Regions from separate parts of the Candidatus Brocadia sinica JPN1 genome, predicted to be linked through region 1. Evidence: riboswitches for the same ligand, from Rfam matches in the RefSeq annotation. Region 1 holds a riboswitch; the other holds the start of a gene.
The links. Region 1 has a riboswitch for cyclic di-GMP ahead of BROSI_RS00045 (hypothetical protein). Riboswitches for the same ligand answer to the same signal wherever they lie in the genome.
Positions count from the first base shown of each region.

Region 2: linked by a shared signal. The riboswitch ahead of BROSI_RS16790 (alkaline phosphatase family protein) and the one ahead of BROSI_RS00045 (hypothetical protein) in region 1 are both predicted to bind cyclic di-GMP.

Region 1 covers NZ_BAFN01000001.1:11,633-17,703, forward strand. The annotation lists gene BROSI_RS00040 (carboxypeptidase regulatory-like domain-containing protein) at 1-41, opposite strand, end outside; gene BROSI_RS00045 (hypothetical protein) at 220-1,779, opposite strand; cyclic di-GMP riboswitch class I at 2,032-2,143, opposite strand; gene BROSI_RS00050 (FG-GAP-like repeat-containing protein) at 2,597-5,458, opposite strand; gene BROSI_RS00055 (LamG-like jellyroll fold domain-containing protein) at 5,601-6,071, opposite strand, start outside.
Region 2 covers NZ_BAFN01000001.1:3,668,828-3,674,898, forward strand. The annotation lists gene BROSI_RS16770 (hypothetical protein) at 93-581, shown strand; gene BROSI_RS16775 (hypothetical protein) at 635-931, shown strand; gene BROSI_RS16780 (shikimate kinase) at 912-1,463, opposite strand; gene BROSI_RS16785 (shikimate dehydrogenase) at 1,485-2,981, opposite strand; cyclic di-GMP riboswitch class I at 3,342-3,449, shown strand; gene BROSI_RS16790 (alkaline phosphatase family protein) at 3,593-5,683, shown strand; gene BROSI_RS16795 (2-isopropylmalate synthase) at 5,729-6,071, opposite strand, start outside.

The sequences.
Region 1 (6,071 bases):
GCTACAGTTATGAATAGCCTGAACCGAACTAAGCTGATCATATCGATTGATTTTCCTGGTTTTGCGTTCTGTGCATTATCGCAGAATGCATATAAGTATTGATTTTATCAGCGTTTATCTAAGTGTATCTGTAAACATTTGGTAAAAAATAAAAAAGGGGGGAGACTTGCCACTGCTCCCCCCCTTTATGCAACAATGATCTAATCTAGAAATCATCCCTTAGAAACCAATTCTGACTATCCTCGAACCCCATGTAGTGGGATTAATGATTGTTTCATTAACAAGCCAGGCACGGAGTTCACCTGCAACGCTTGAATCAACAGTGACCGCTGAGTAATCACCCCATCGATAACCAGTATAATATGTAGGACTTGTGAATGCTGCCACACCAGCTCCGATATCGAGAGGATCAAAATTCCTTCGGCCGGAGAGCCTCACTTGGGCGTTTGTGCCCGTGCTAGGATTATTTGATGTCCATGTTACATACACATCATTAAAGTTATTTGCTACAATCGAGGCATTCCAGTCATTGGATGGACCAGCCGCAAAGAAGGAATCGGCTACGGTAAGCGTGCCAAACCACCAATCGATCAGATACCACACGGGTGTGGGAAGTCCGCCCAAGTTAACTGTGTGGACTTGATAGAGATTATTACCGATCTGGGTGCCTGCATTAACAAAACGGCAATCCAGGGTGTCAAGCACACTAGCAGTACCGGGTTGGGTGGCGCTAGGTGGTATGAAGAAATCTGGCACATCCAGATAATACGGTCCCAACAGAGCAGCGAATGCTGGATTTTCCGCATTTTCCAAGTAATAAAGGTATAATCCCGTATTATCGGTAAATGGATCTGCAACTGCTAAAGTCGCCCACTCATTCTGGTCGCGCACTATAGGTGGTGCAATGGTTCCCATAAGGCCTCCCCAAAATGGGACACCAAGACCTAATCCGTTGTATGCGCGAGCCTTTGACATAGTGAACAAAGCTGATCCAATATAAAAAGGATCAAAAAGATTTGCCGTAATAATTAACGCATCCTGATCCATGCCAAGTTGAGGATAGTCCCAAAAAGCGCCACCGTAAATAGCTCCCACATTGAAAGCATAAATATACCATCCGCTAAAGGCATTCCAGTTCTTGGAAATTGCAATAAAATGCCATTGATCGCCATCTATTTCTGGAAACGACTCTGCGGTAATTATAAAACGATTCCAATCTTTATCATGAACGCATCGAGGATCAAAAAGAGCTTCTTCGAAATATCCAAAAAAAGCGTTCATTGAGACACTGCTTTGCAAAACCTGATCTGATTTCCTGTAGATACTAACATTAGAATTTGTTACCTCAACAAAATGTTGTTTTCCTACTGCCCCATGGGTATCAGGTGGATACCACCCTCCCGCTGCCGTTTGGTTAACTCCATTGAAATTAATCCCCATAATAATCGGTGGCGCCAAAGGGCCCTTTGCTTCTGGACGACCCTGAGGAGCTTTTGTCTTATCTTGCGCCTGTTTCTTCATTTCCTCGTATTTTTGGGGATCTCCGTGCGGACGGAATGATATCTCCTTTACCTGCAGCGGTTGCTTGGTTGCATTATCCGCCAGCATCTCTTCCATCGTTCTCGATTTTGCAGCCTCTAGCTGATGAGTTTGTTTTTGCATTTCTATTTTATTTTCTTCCACAAGCCTTGGAGCAGCAGCATTTGCTCCAACGTGAATAAGTGCAGGCAATAACAAAGTAGCTTGCGATAGTAACAGTAACCTACATATTTTACGCATATTCTCCTCCTTCTCTTCTTTAAATTAAAAAACAAAGTACGCTCCAAAATTACTATTTACAAATTGATTTTTTTGATGCACCCCCCTTTCTTAAGTTAAACATGGACAAACAAAGTTTGTCGTTCGATTGAGCGCTTACGACAAAGTCCATGCTACCCTGTAACCCGCTCAAATAAAATGAGAATTCTTATACAATTAAATTTTAAAATGCCAAAAAAAAGGCCTTACTGCAAAGATATTCTAAGATACATCTTCGGCAGTAAGGCTGTCTCATGAGCGGTTTAAATTGTTTAAACTGCTTAAATGGCTGACGAGATCCTTTACTTTGCGCCCCCTGATCACTCAGGGTTTGCCTTTTTCGGGACGGTATTTTTCGTACGAATCCTAATTTTTTGTTAAATTATGTCAACAATAATTCTATCCATAGATCAGGTTAAAAAAACTTGTAAAAAATGACTTAGAAGGCATCAACCAAGCATACTTTTAATTGTCAAAAAGAATGCCACAAACAAGACCAAAATGTTTATCGTGTAATATTTATCATAAACCATTTGGATGCAGTCTATTATAAGATACCATAAAGCAGAATCGTCCGTTGCTAAGGCAAAGGAAAAGTGTGACATGGCACACAAGTGTGACGTCGCACTTATGTGCCATGTCACACAAAACCCTTTTTTATTTGTTCATCGATATAAACTTCACCAGCTTCAATTGAACTGCCTATTTGAAATTGTTTTGAATTTCTGATTTCATGCCTTGGTGTTAACGGTTTTCTATGAATAAAACTTACAAAAAAGTTTTTAAAGGTAACACTCTACTACAGGGCATTATACAAATCCTGCACTTCCTGGTCGGTCAAGGCACGTTTGTAAATTCTAACATCATCAATCGTACCATTAAAATAACCATTAAACCCTGTATGCCCTATTCTCATGTTGGAATACAATGTCAATGGCACAACCGTATTCCCCGCCGGATGGGTTCGAGTATTGGCCAGCTGCCCATTTACATAGAGCATCTGTTTCCCTGTAGCCTTGTTGTAAGTGCCAACTACATGATACCAACCACCAACCGAATTGACCAAATCCTTTATAGCAGTTTTCTGTGTCTTATTTCCACTTCCATCCTGTGTCACGAGGATAAATTGAAGTGTATCAGGTGCGGTTTTATAAAATCGCACATCAAAACCCTCTCGAAGTTGCAAACTTGGATTCCATCCATATCCACCAAATATGGCATCAACACCCGTTGCATCATTTGCATTTTTATAGAACCATGCAGCAATGGAAATCTCTTCATGATTCATACGGGAAATTGATACGTAATCGTTGATTCCATCAAAGCTTAATCCATTTCCACTCTTCCCGGTCGTCCATGCGGCTCCGTTCACAGCGCCATCATTACCGTTGCCAGACGCATCAGTTGCAATCGCTCCTGCCCCCTCATCAAACGGATAGTGGGCTACCATAGAGTCATTTATATTCGTCTCGACAGTTGTTAGCTCCTGGTTCGCTGAAATCTGGCTTAATGTCTGGACGGCGCCACTTGGCCAGAATATATTAATAGTATCTACCACACTTATATTCCCCAAACCAAAATGAAGTGGGGACACCCCCTGTGAATAAACTTCACCTCCATTCCCATTTAGCTGGCGTGTTTGAATCCCCTGAGAAGTATTTAATACTACCCTGGCGCCAATTCCTGATCGGTTACTCTTTGTGCCTACCAATTTAATTTTTATCCAGTTATTACCATTCCCAGGATTTTTGTAAAGTATTGCCTTCCCATTTGATAGAGGAAATCCCCATCCAAATCCGTTCGACAAAAACAAATCCAGATTTCCGTCATTATTAAGGTCTCCCCATGAGGCGCCGTAATGACGCCCAACTGCATCTGCAGCGCCAACCCCGGCCGTCTCGGTAATATCCTCGAAAGTTCCGTCTCCCAGATTACGATAGAGGGTATTTGTCCTGTTTCCCAGGATATCGCTTGCGTCTACAACATATAAGTCTAAATATCCATCATTATCGAAATCTCCCCATGCTGCCCCGCCGTTATTGCCAATGTGCCCCGTACGTGATTCCTCGGTTACATCGGTAAAAGACCCATCCCCGTTATTCCGATAAAGGGTAGATTTGTAATTTGTAAGTAATGTTAAACTATTAGTCTTCACTTGCGAAAAATTCCCATCGGATACAATATGCCCCCAAAAACCCGGTCCAATTGCATTTGTAGCCTCGGTCCATTGTATATGCCAAACATTATCCGTATCTTCTTTCCAAACGAAGAAGGCGTCTTCTTGTCCGGTATTAATTACCGGCGTCCCTGTAACCTCATCGGAACTCAGATTGAAAGGAATTTGAGAGGGATTCCTTTTTTCACTTCCTATGTAGACAGAAGCGGGTTTTAATCTATTTCCTATGAGCAAATCAAAAGTTATCGTACTGCCCGAATCACATCGGAAGGTTACTTCGCCAGGATCAGTAAATTTTGTGAAACTAAAGACAATCTTTGTTTGATCCCAAAACAGTGTTTCATGATAATCATTATTACCTCTGGAAACATAAAGGTCAACGAATCCGTCGTTGTTGTAATCGCCCCACGCAACACCTCGACAAAGGACATTTTCATTTTTGACAATAAAAGAACTATTCAAACTATAAGTGCCATTTCCATTATTACGATATAATTTATCTTTGCCATAACCACCAGAAAAATAATCCATATCGCCATCATTGTCATAATCCGCAACAGACTGTACTATATTAAATGAATTGGCTAGTCCAATTGAATCCGTAACATCGTGAAAATAACTACCTTTGTCATTTTTATATACTACACCGACACCAGCACTCCCTTCAAAAGATTCAAACAAATCTAAATAACCGTCATTGTCATAATCTGCTAAACTTATTGCACGTGCATGAGGAGATATCTTATCAATACCTGTCTCATTTGTAACATTTGTAAATTTGCCTGTACCATCTCCTTTCCAAAGCTGGTCACCATGTATATTTATACCAATGAACAAATCCAGATTCCCGTCGTTATCATAATCGCCCAAGCCATATCCATGTCTATCAATATAATCAGTATTTATACCTGAGCTGTTAATTATATTCGTGAATGTTTCATCCCCCTTATTCTGGTAAAGCGAAGGACTCCCGCCGTGATGGGGGTCTACAATATCCAAATTGCCATCATTGTTGATATCTCCCAGCAAAGGATTTCCAAATGCTTGCTTTGTAGTCTGTTCTAACCCGGAGATCACTGAAATATCGTTAAATTGAACCGGACTAACCAGAGATGTCGACGGGATTGCAGAAACTTCAGTTGATGATAAGCTTTCACCAGACAAATTTTTTGCAGTAACAACGAAATAATACGTTGTTCCATTGTTAAGACCTGTTAGTTGATAGGGTGATGTGTTTCGACTTATTCGCATTCCTGCAAGATCTCTCCAATGTGATTTATTTATTCCAGGGTGTCTTGAAAAATATATGTTATAATCGGTTGCTCCAGCAACACTGTCCCATGAGAGGTTAACCATGCCGCTTCCAGCCGTCGCCTCAAGGTTAGCAGGAGTTCCTGGCGCCTCGCCATTGACCTTCGATTCCACAATAAAATTAAAAATCAACGACAGCATTAATGTAACAGCCAATAAAGTGAATTTTTTCATTGCCATTTTCTCCTTATAGAGACAAATTCTCCTCTCAAAATAATTTCAATGGGAAACACTTTTTTACCATCCTTTAGCCCCTTCCTTAGCAAGGAGGGGCTAAAGGACGATTCATTTTGGTCGCATTTGCAAACCAAATGCCTCACAAGGCATTATACAAATCCTGCACTTCCTGGTCGGTCAAGGCACGATTATAGATTTTGACGCCATCAATCTTGCCATTAAAGTAACCATTACCATTCATTGAGTGCCCTATTCTCATATCGGAATACCATGTCAATGGCACAACCGTATTCCCCGCGGGATGGATTCGTGTATTAACCAACTGGCCATTTACATAGAGCTTCTGCTCCCCTGTAGCCTTGTTGTAAGTACCTGCTACATGATACCAGCTACCCACCGAATTGACCAAATCCTTTACTGCAACTTTCTGCGTCCTATTCCCACTTCCATCCTGTGTTATAAGAACAAATTCAAGCCTGTCAGGCGAGGTTTTATAAAAGCGCACATCAAAACCCTCCCGAAGTTGCACATCTGAATCCCATCTATGCCCACTCAATATAGCATCAGCGCTCATTGTATCATTTGCATACTTATAGAACCATGCGGCAAT
Region 2 (6,071 bases), 3.7 Mb from region 1:
TAGTAATGAAGGGTAATATTGACAAACCTGGTCCCGTATGTTTTGACCAGGGACTGTTTTGTCCGTGTCTAACTTGTTAGAGATCAATAATTATGAAAAAACCGAATGCAAAACAAGTGTCTGATCCGACAAAGGCCGTGGTAGCGATAGATAAAAAATTGAAAGATTTTGATAAGCAATTTAAGGCCTTGACAACGGGTTTTTCCTCTATGATGAAGTCTTTTGGCGCTGTTACAAAAAAGATCGACGCCCTTGGAAAACGTATAGAAATTCTGGAAAAGTTGTCAACTTCTTCAGAAAAAGCCCTGGAGTCTGACAAAAAACAAATGGAGTCTGCTCTAAAAAACTTTATTGATATAGGAAAAAGGATAGAATCCGGAATAAAAGATCTCACGGTAAAAGATGAGGGAATAAAAGATGTGGCAAAAAAGGTAAATAATATTGAAAAGAACCTTGAATTGTTAAGATCCGGTTTTGAGGCGATGGAAAATGATATTGGTGAGATTGAAGACACCAATGAAGAGGTATTAGATATAGCAGAACAGATACAAGATTCTTTAGAAGAAGATGAAATGTATTAAGAAATAATTATTTCACTAAGGGTGTCTTGTTTATATTATGAGGAGTAGAAATTATGAGCGAAGGAAAAAATACCACTGCTGAGGGCCAATCTTCAAAGAGATCTGTATCTAGTCAAAAATCTTCTGCAAAAAAAACCCAAAAAGAAAGAGTAAAACCAGATGTTCAGGCAAAGTCCGTTGAGGAAGTAAAGTCAGCTTTTTCACTTGCAAAAAAAGTTGACGACATGGCGGAAGAAATAGAAGGCAAACCCATAAAATCCTTCGAAAAAAAAGAGCAGGAAAAGCTCCTCCAATCGTATGAAAAATTAATATCTAAAATGGTGCGGGAGATTAACAATTCCAGGCTGTAGTTTTCAAATCCAATACGTGATTATTAATAAAGGCTATTATTTTCTTTGCAGCTTCATTTTTTGACAGGCCGGCAGTGTTTACCACAAAATCTGCTATCCTGTCATACAGTGGCCTCCTGTATGCTAAAAGGTATTCAATTTCCTCATATGCGCCACGATTCGTAAGGCTTGGTCTTCTCTGCTGTGTTTGTGTATCTTCGTGGATTCTTTTGTAGATGGTATCCACGTCAGCATCCAGATAGATTATGATCCCGTTTTTCCTGAGTTTCCTTACATTCTCCTCCCTCAGGATTGCACCTCCGCCCGTGGCAATGACCTTGTTGTCGAGAATACATAACTCCGAAATGATTTGCGCCTCGATTTCCCGAAATAATTTTTCTCCACCAACTGCAAAAATGTTTTTAATGGTCTTTCCTTCTTTCTGTTCCAGGTACTCATCGGCATCGATAAATTCTTTGCCCATCCGTTGAGCGAGTATTTTGCCTACGGTTGTTTTGCCGGTACCGCGAAAACCGATTAAGATAATATTCAATTCTGATACAAGTGATCTTTGTCACTCTCCAACTAATTTTTTATAGGCAATTTCTCTGATTAATTTGAGTGGTGGTTTTATTCCTGTCCACAACTCAAACTGTGCCGCTGCCTGGTTTACAAACATTGGCAAACCACCAATAATTGTACAACCCCGAGATTTGGCTTCACGCAACAATCTTGTTTCTATCGGGTTGTAAATAGTATCAAAAACGACCATGTTGGGTTTTAGTTGATCTTTATCAATCGGGGTTTCATTGACTGCGGGAAACATGCCCACAGGCGTGGCATTAATCAGGATGTCTGTTTGCATGGAAGGCAGATCATCGGGTTTTATGGATAGACAGCCAACATCTCTGGCGAGTGACTGTGCCCGCTCATAATTCCTGTTTACCAGGGATACTTGTGCGCCACATTCCTGTAATCCAAAAGCGATCGCCCGGGCGGCGCCACCGGCGCCTAACAAGGTAACGTGTTTTCCTTTTAGATGCTCGTGCTTTTCGCCCATTCCGGATGCATGATCAGTGTCCCCCAATGCTTGAATGGCTGCCTTACAATCTGTATTATAACCAACCAGTTTGCCGTCCTTGTTTACGATGGTGTTTACTGCACCGATCTTCTTTGCCATAGGGTCTACTGCGTCCAGATGATTTATTGCGGATTCTTTATGCGGAATTGTTACGCTATACCCTTTTACATCCAGTTCCCTAAACGCTCTGATAAAGTCATCGATTTTGTCTACCTTAAAAGGAACGTAAATATTATTCAAATTCATTTCCTTAAAGAGTGTATTATGGATAACTGGACTAATGCTGTGAGAGACGGGGTTTCCAATTAATCCGTAGATTGCCGTTTGTTTATTTTGTATTTGTGCCTGATAGACATGTAAAAGTTCGTGAATGCTGATCTGCCCTGGGGCGGATTCCTTTCCCTTCTGGAGAGACGCAAAAGTCAGATAGCTGCCAAATCTTTTATACAAGATGCGGCTAATGATGCCATAGTCGCCCATACAGAATGAAATTAATGGTGTCTGTGCTTGCTGGAGTAAGCGATATATTTTGATGTTATCTGTAATAGTGTTTGCATAAGTAACTATTTTTATAATATCAGCGCCATACCGGCTCAGTTTTTGATAAGTAACGGTCAGGTCATCGGGTGTTTCACGAAAATTATGGTAGGAAACAATGAGTTTCGTTTTACTCGCAGGGACACGGCGCTCCGTGTCCCCACGCATATTTTGAATGCTGTCATGTTCAACATCGACGAAATCAGCTTGTAACTGGATAGCGAGTTTTAGAAGCGCAATCCTCTCTTCTTCGCTTCCGCCGAACTTGCCACCTTCTCTGACGGGTCTGTTCGTAACAATCACAGGCTTAACTCGCCTTTCCAATATCCGCTTCAGATCTGGATTTTTTATGTAGTCAAGACGTAATTCGACAATGTCCGCAAACTTTGATGCATCTTCCATATCCCGGAGAACATCATCAAGGTTGTTTGCAATGATGGGTATGCAAATCATTTTTTCCCGAGCAAGTGGATAAGAAATAAAATGTAATAGAAACTATTGAATTTCAGGGAAGTTTACTTTTGCCTCTTTGGTGTACCAAGACAGTTCTTTTGCCAAGAATTATACAATTTATTATAAATGCAAAAACGAAAAATCAAAATGTAAATTTCAATAAATGTTCCATGTACTCGTGTGTATTAATTTCTTAGCAGAAATTTTGCGATATTTATTGTCGGTCATGTATTGCCCTGAAAAGGTAATCCGACTCATTCACGTCTTGATAAATTTATTTTTTGACTTGACAAATAATTTTGAATAGAGTAAAACGATTTCCATTTGATCAGGTAAAAATACCCAACAAAGTGGAAGATATCACGAAAAAGGTAAACCCTGAGTGATCAGGGGACGCAAAGTAGTGGGTCTTTAGTAAATAAGCATTTATCCCAGAGATTAGTTTATAAAGACAGCCTTACTGCCGAAGATGTTTACGAAAAATCTTTGCAGTAAGGCTTTTTTGTTTTAGGTCATTGTTGCAGTAAATACATGTGCAACGGAAAAAAACATTCAGGATCATTATCAGCACAATGAAAACCACAATCTCACATGGAAAGGAGCAAAGAAAAATGGAAAAGCAAATACAAAGGGCTATAACTATAGTAACTTTTTTTGCAGTAATTTTATTTTCCTTACCGCTTCTGGCTTATACAACAGAAAACGTTTTTGTGGTTGTTATTGATGGTTTGAGGAATAATGAGGCATTTGAAGATGCCGATCACGATCTCATACCTCACATTTGGAATGATCTCCGGCCTCAGGGTACAATATATACAGAATTCTACAATGATTATTTAACCACTTTTACAACCCCCGGCCATATGGCAATTGTTACTGGTCAGTGGCATGTTGCTCCTAATCTTGCCAATGTCGTATCAGGCGGTATTTACGATGTACGTCCCGAAGCGCCAACCATCTTTGAGTATTTTCGGTACCATACCGGTAAACCGAAGGCGAGTTGTTTGGTTGTAACAGGGAAAAAAAATAATATACAACTGGACTGGTCTCTGGAACCCACCTATGGCCCTAATTATGCAAGTTTATTGTTTGAGGGCGGGAACGATACTGACACCTATGCGCTGTTAAAAACAAAGTTAGAGGCGCATCATTCCAACCTCGTAGTGGTAAACCTTCGGGACGTTGACGAAGCCGGACACACCGGTGACTGGGTTACATACACCGGGGCAATTAAAAAGGCGGATGAATTGGTCTATCAGATTTGGACGCAGTTAATACAGGGGGATGCGTTTTATGCAAATAAGACAACCATGATTGTTACATCAGATCATGGCCGTCATGACGATGAATATGGAGGATTTCAGGAGCATGCCGGGATGTGTCACGGATGCCGTCATGTTCTGTTTTTGGGCATAGGCCCTGATACTCCGGCAGGACTGGAAATCCCTGAGAGACGTTATCTGAGAGATATCGCTCCAACGGTTGGAGAATTCCTTGGCTTTCCCACTCCGTTTGCCCGCGGGCAGATAATGACCGGCATCTTTTCTCAGAATCCTGACCCGAAAATTCATGTTTACTGCCGGAATCCACGGGTGAAAATTTTTAATGGGAAGGTGTTTGTTGTTTGGTCGCAGAATGATCCGACCGATACGGGGAATGAACATGTCTTTCTCATGAAGAAAGATTCGGCAGATATGTTCTTTAGCAATCCCATACCGGTTGATTCACAGAAGGCACGCTGGGCTTTTTTCCCTGCCGTGACTGCCAATAAAGACGGCCTTCATGTTGTCTGGCTAGACGGACGTGCCCTGGACGGGATTCACGATACATGGTCGGTATATTACCGGAAAAGTCCGGATTATGGATCGACCTGGGAAAATGAACAACTCATTGCAACCAGTACGTTTGAGTCTGCCGACCCTCTTTCAATGGAAATAGTAGGAGAACCCGAAATTATCTCCAATGAACTCGGTGAACTCATTATCACCGTCCGTTATAAGAGAGGTTCTGGCCAGAACAGGAGGATTACCAGTTTCCGATCAGCAGATGGAGGGAGAAACTGGGTTGAAATCATGGTTAAGCAGGATAACTTCTCACCCATTCAATATAGTCCTATAACCATGGAAGGGCCAAAAGAGGCCTCGATGGTGTGGATTGATCTGGCGCCGACCCCGAATAAGCCCAACTATTATAATTGGGAGGTCTTTTTTATGCGCACCATGAACTCCGGTACAACGTGGAAAGACCTGAACCGTTTAACGAATGATGCCGGTTACTCATACTTGCCCATGCTTGCCTGGGGTGGGAGAAAACTGATTACCGTGTGGGCGAACCGGGATCCATCCGGAACACCATGGAAATTGTGTATCCGGCCAAGTACTAACAAAGGGTGGTCCTGGGGTAGCGTCCTTACCATCCCACTAGGCGACTCGTCAGCGTGGCAACCGGCAATTGTATGGAATTCTGCCAGGAATGAATTCTTCATGTCCTGGACTGATTATGCATCAGGTGTACCAGATTTACGTTCAAGTACAAGTAAAAACGGAGTGAACTGGTCCATGCCGGTCACAATCAACTCTCAATCAACCAATATTTTCCGTTGCAAACCTCATGTGACGTCAGGAGACGGTTTATTGTACCTGGTATGGGAAGAACAGGTTCCCGGCGCAGGGGATTGGGTAATTGGTACAGCTTCTCTGTGATTGAGAAGTGCATTTGAAATTTATTTGGGTTTCTTGATGGGGTAACTACTTTTGTTTCATTGCAGCCACCTTGTTGATGGCATTTAAATAGGCCTTTGCGCTGGCCTCGATGATATCAGTGCTTACCGCACGGCCCCCGATAGTTTTCCCATCCACTTCGACATTTACATAAACCTCACCCATTGCATCCTTCCCGCTGGTAACAGCGCGGATGTTGTAATCCTGCAGCTTGCCGGGGATACCGGTTGATAAATCGACAGCCTTGAAAAGGGCATCAATGGGACCATCGCCAATGGTGGTGTTATCCACCAAACGGCCATCCTGTAATTTAAGTCTTACCCCGGCTGTTGGAACCGTAGTAGGTCCGCAACTGATACTGAGGCTTTCT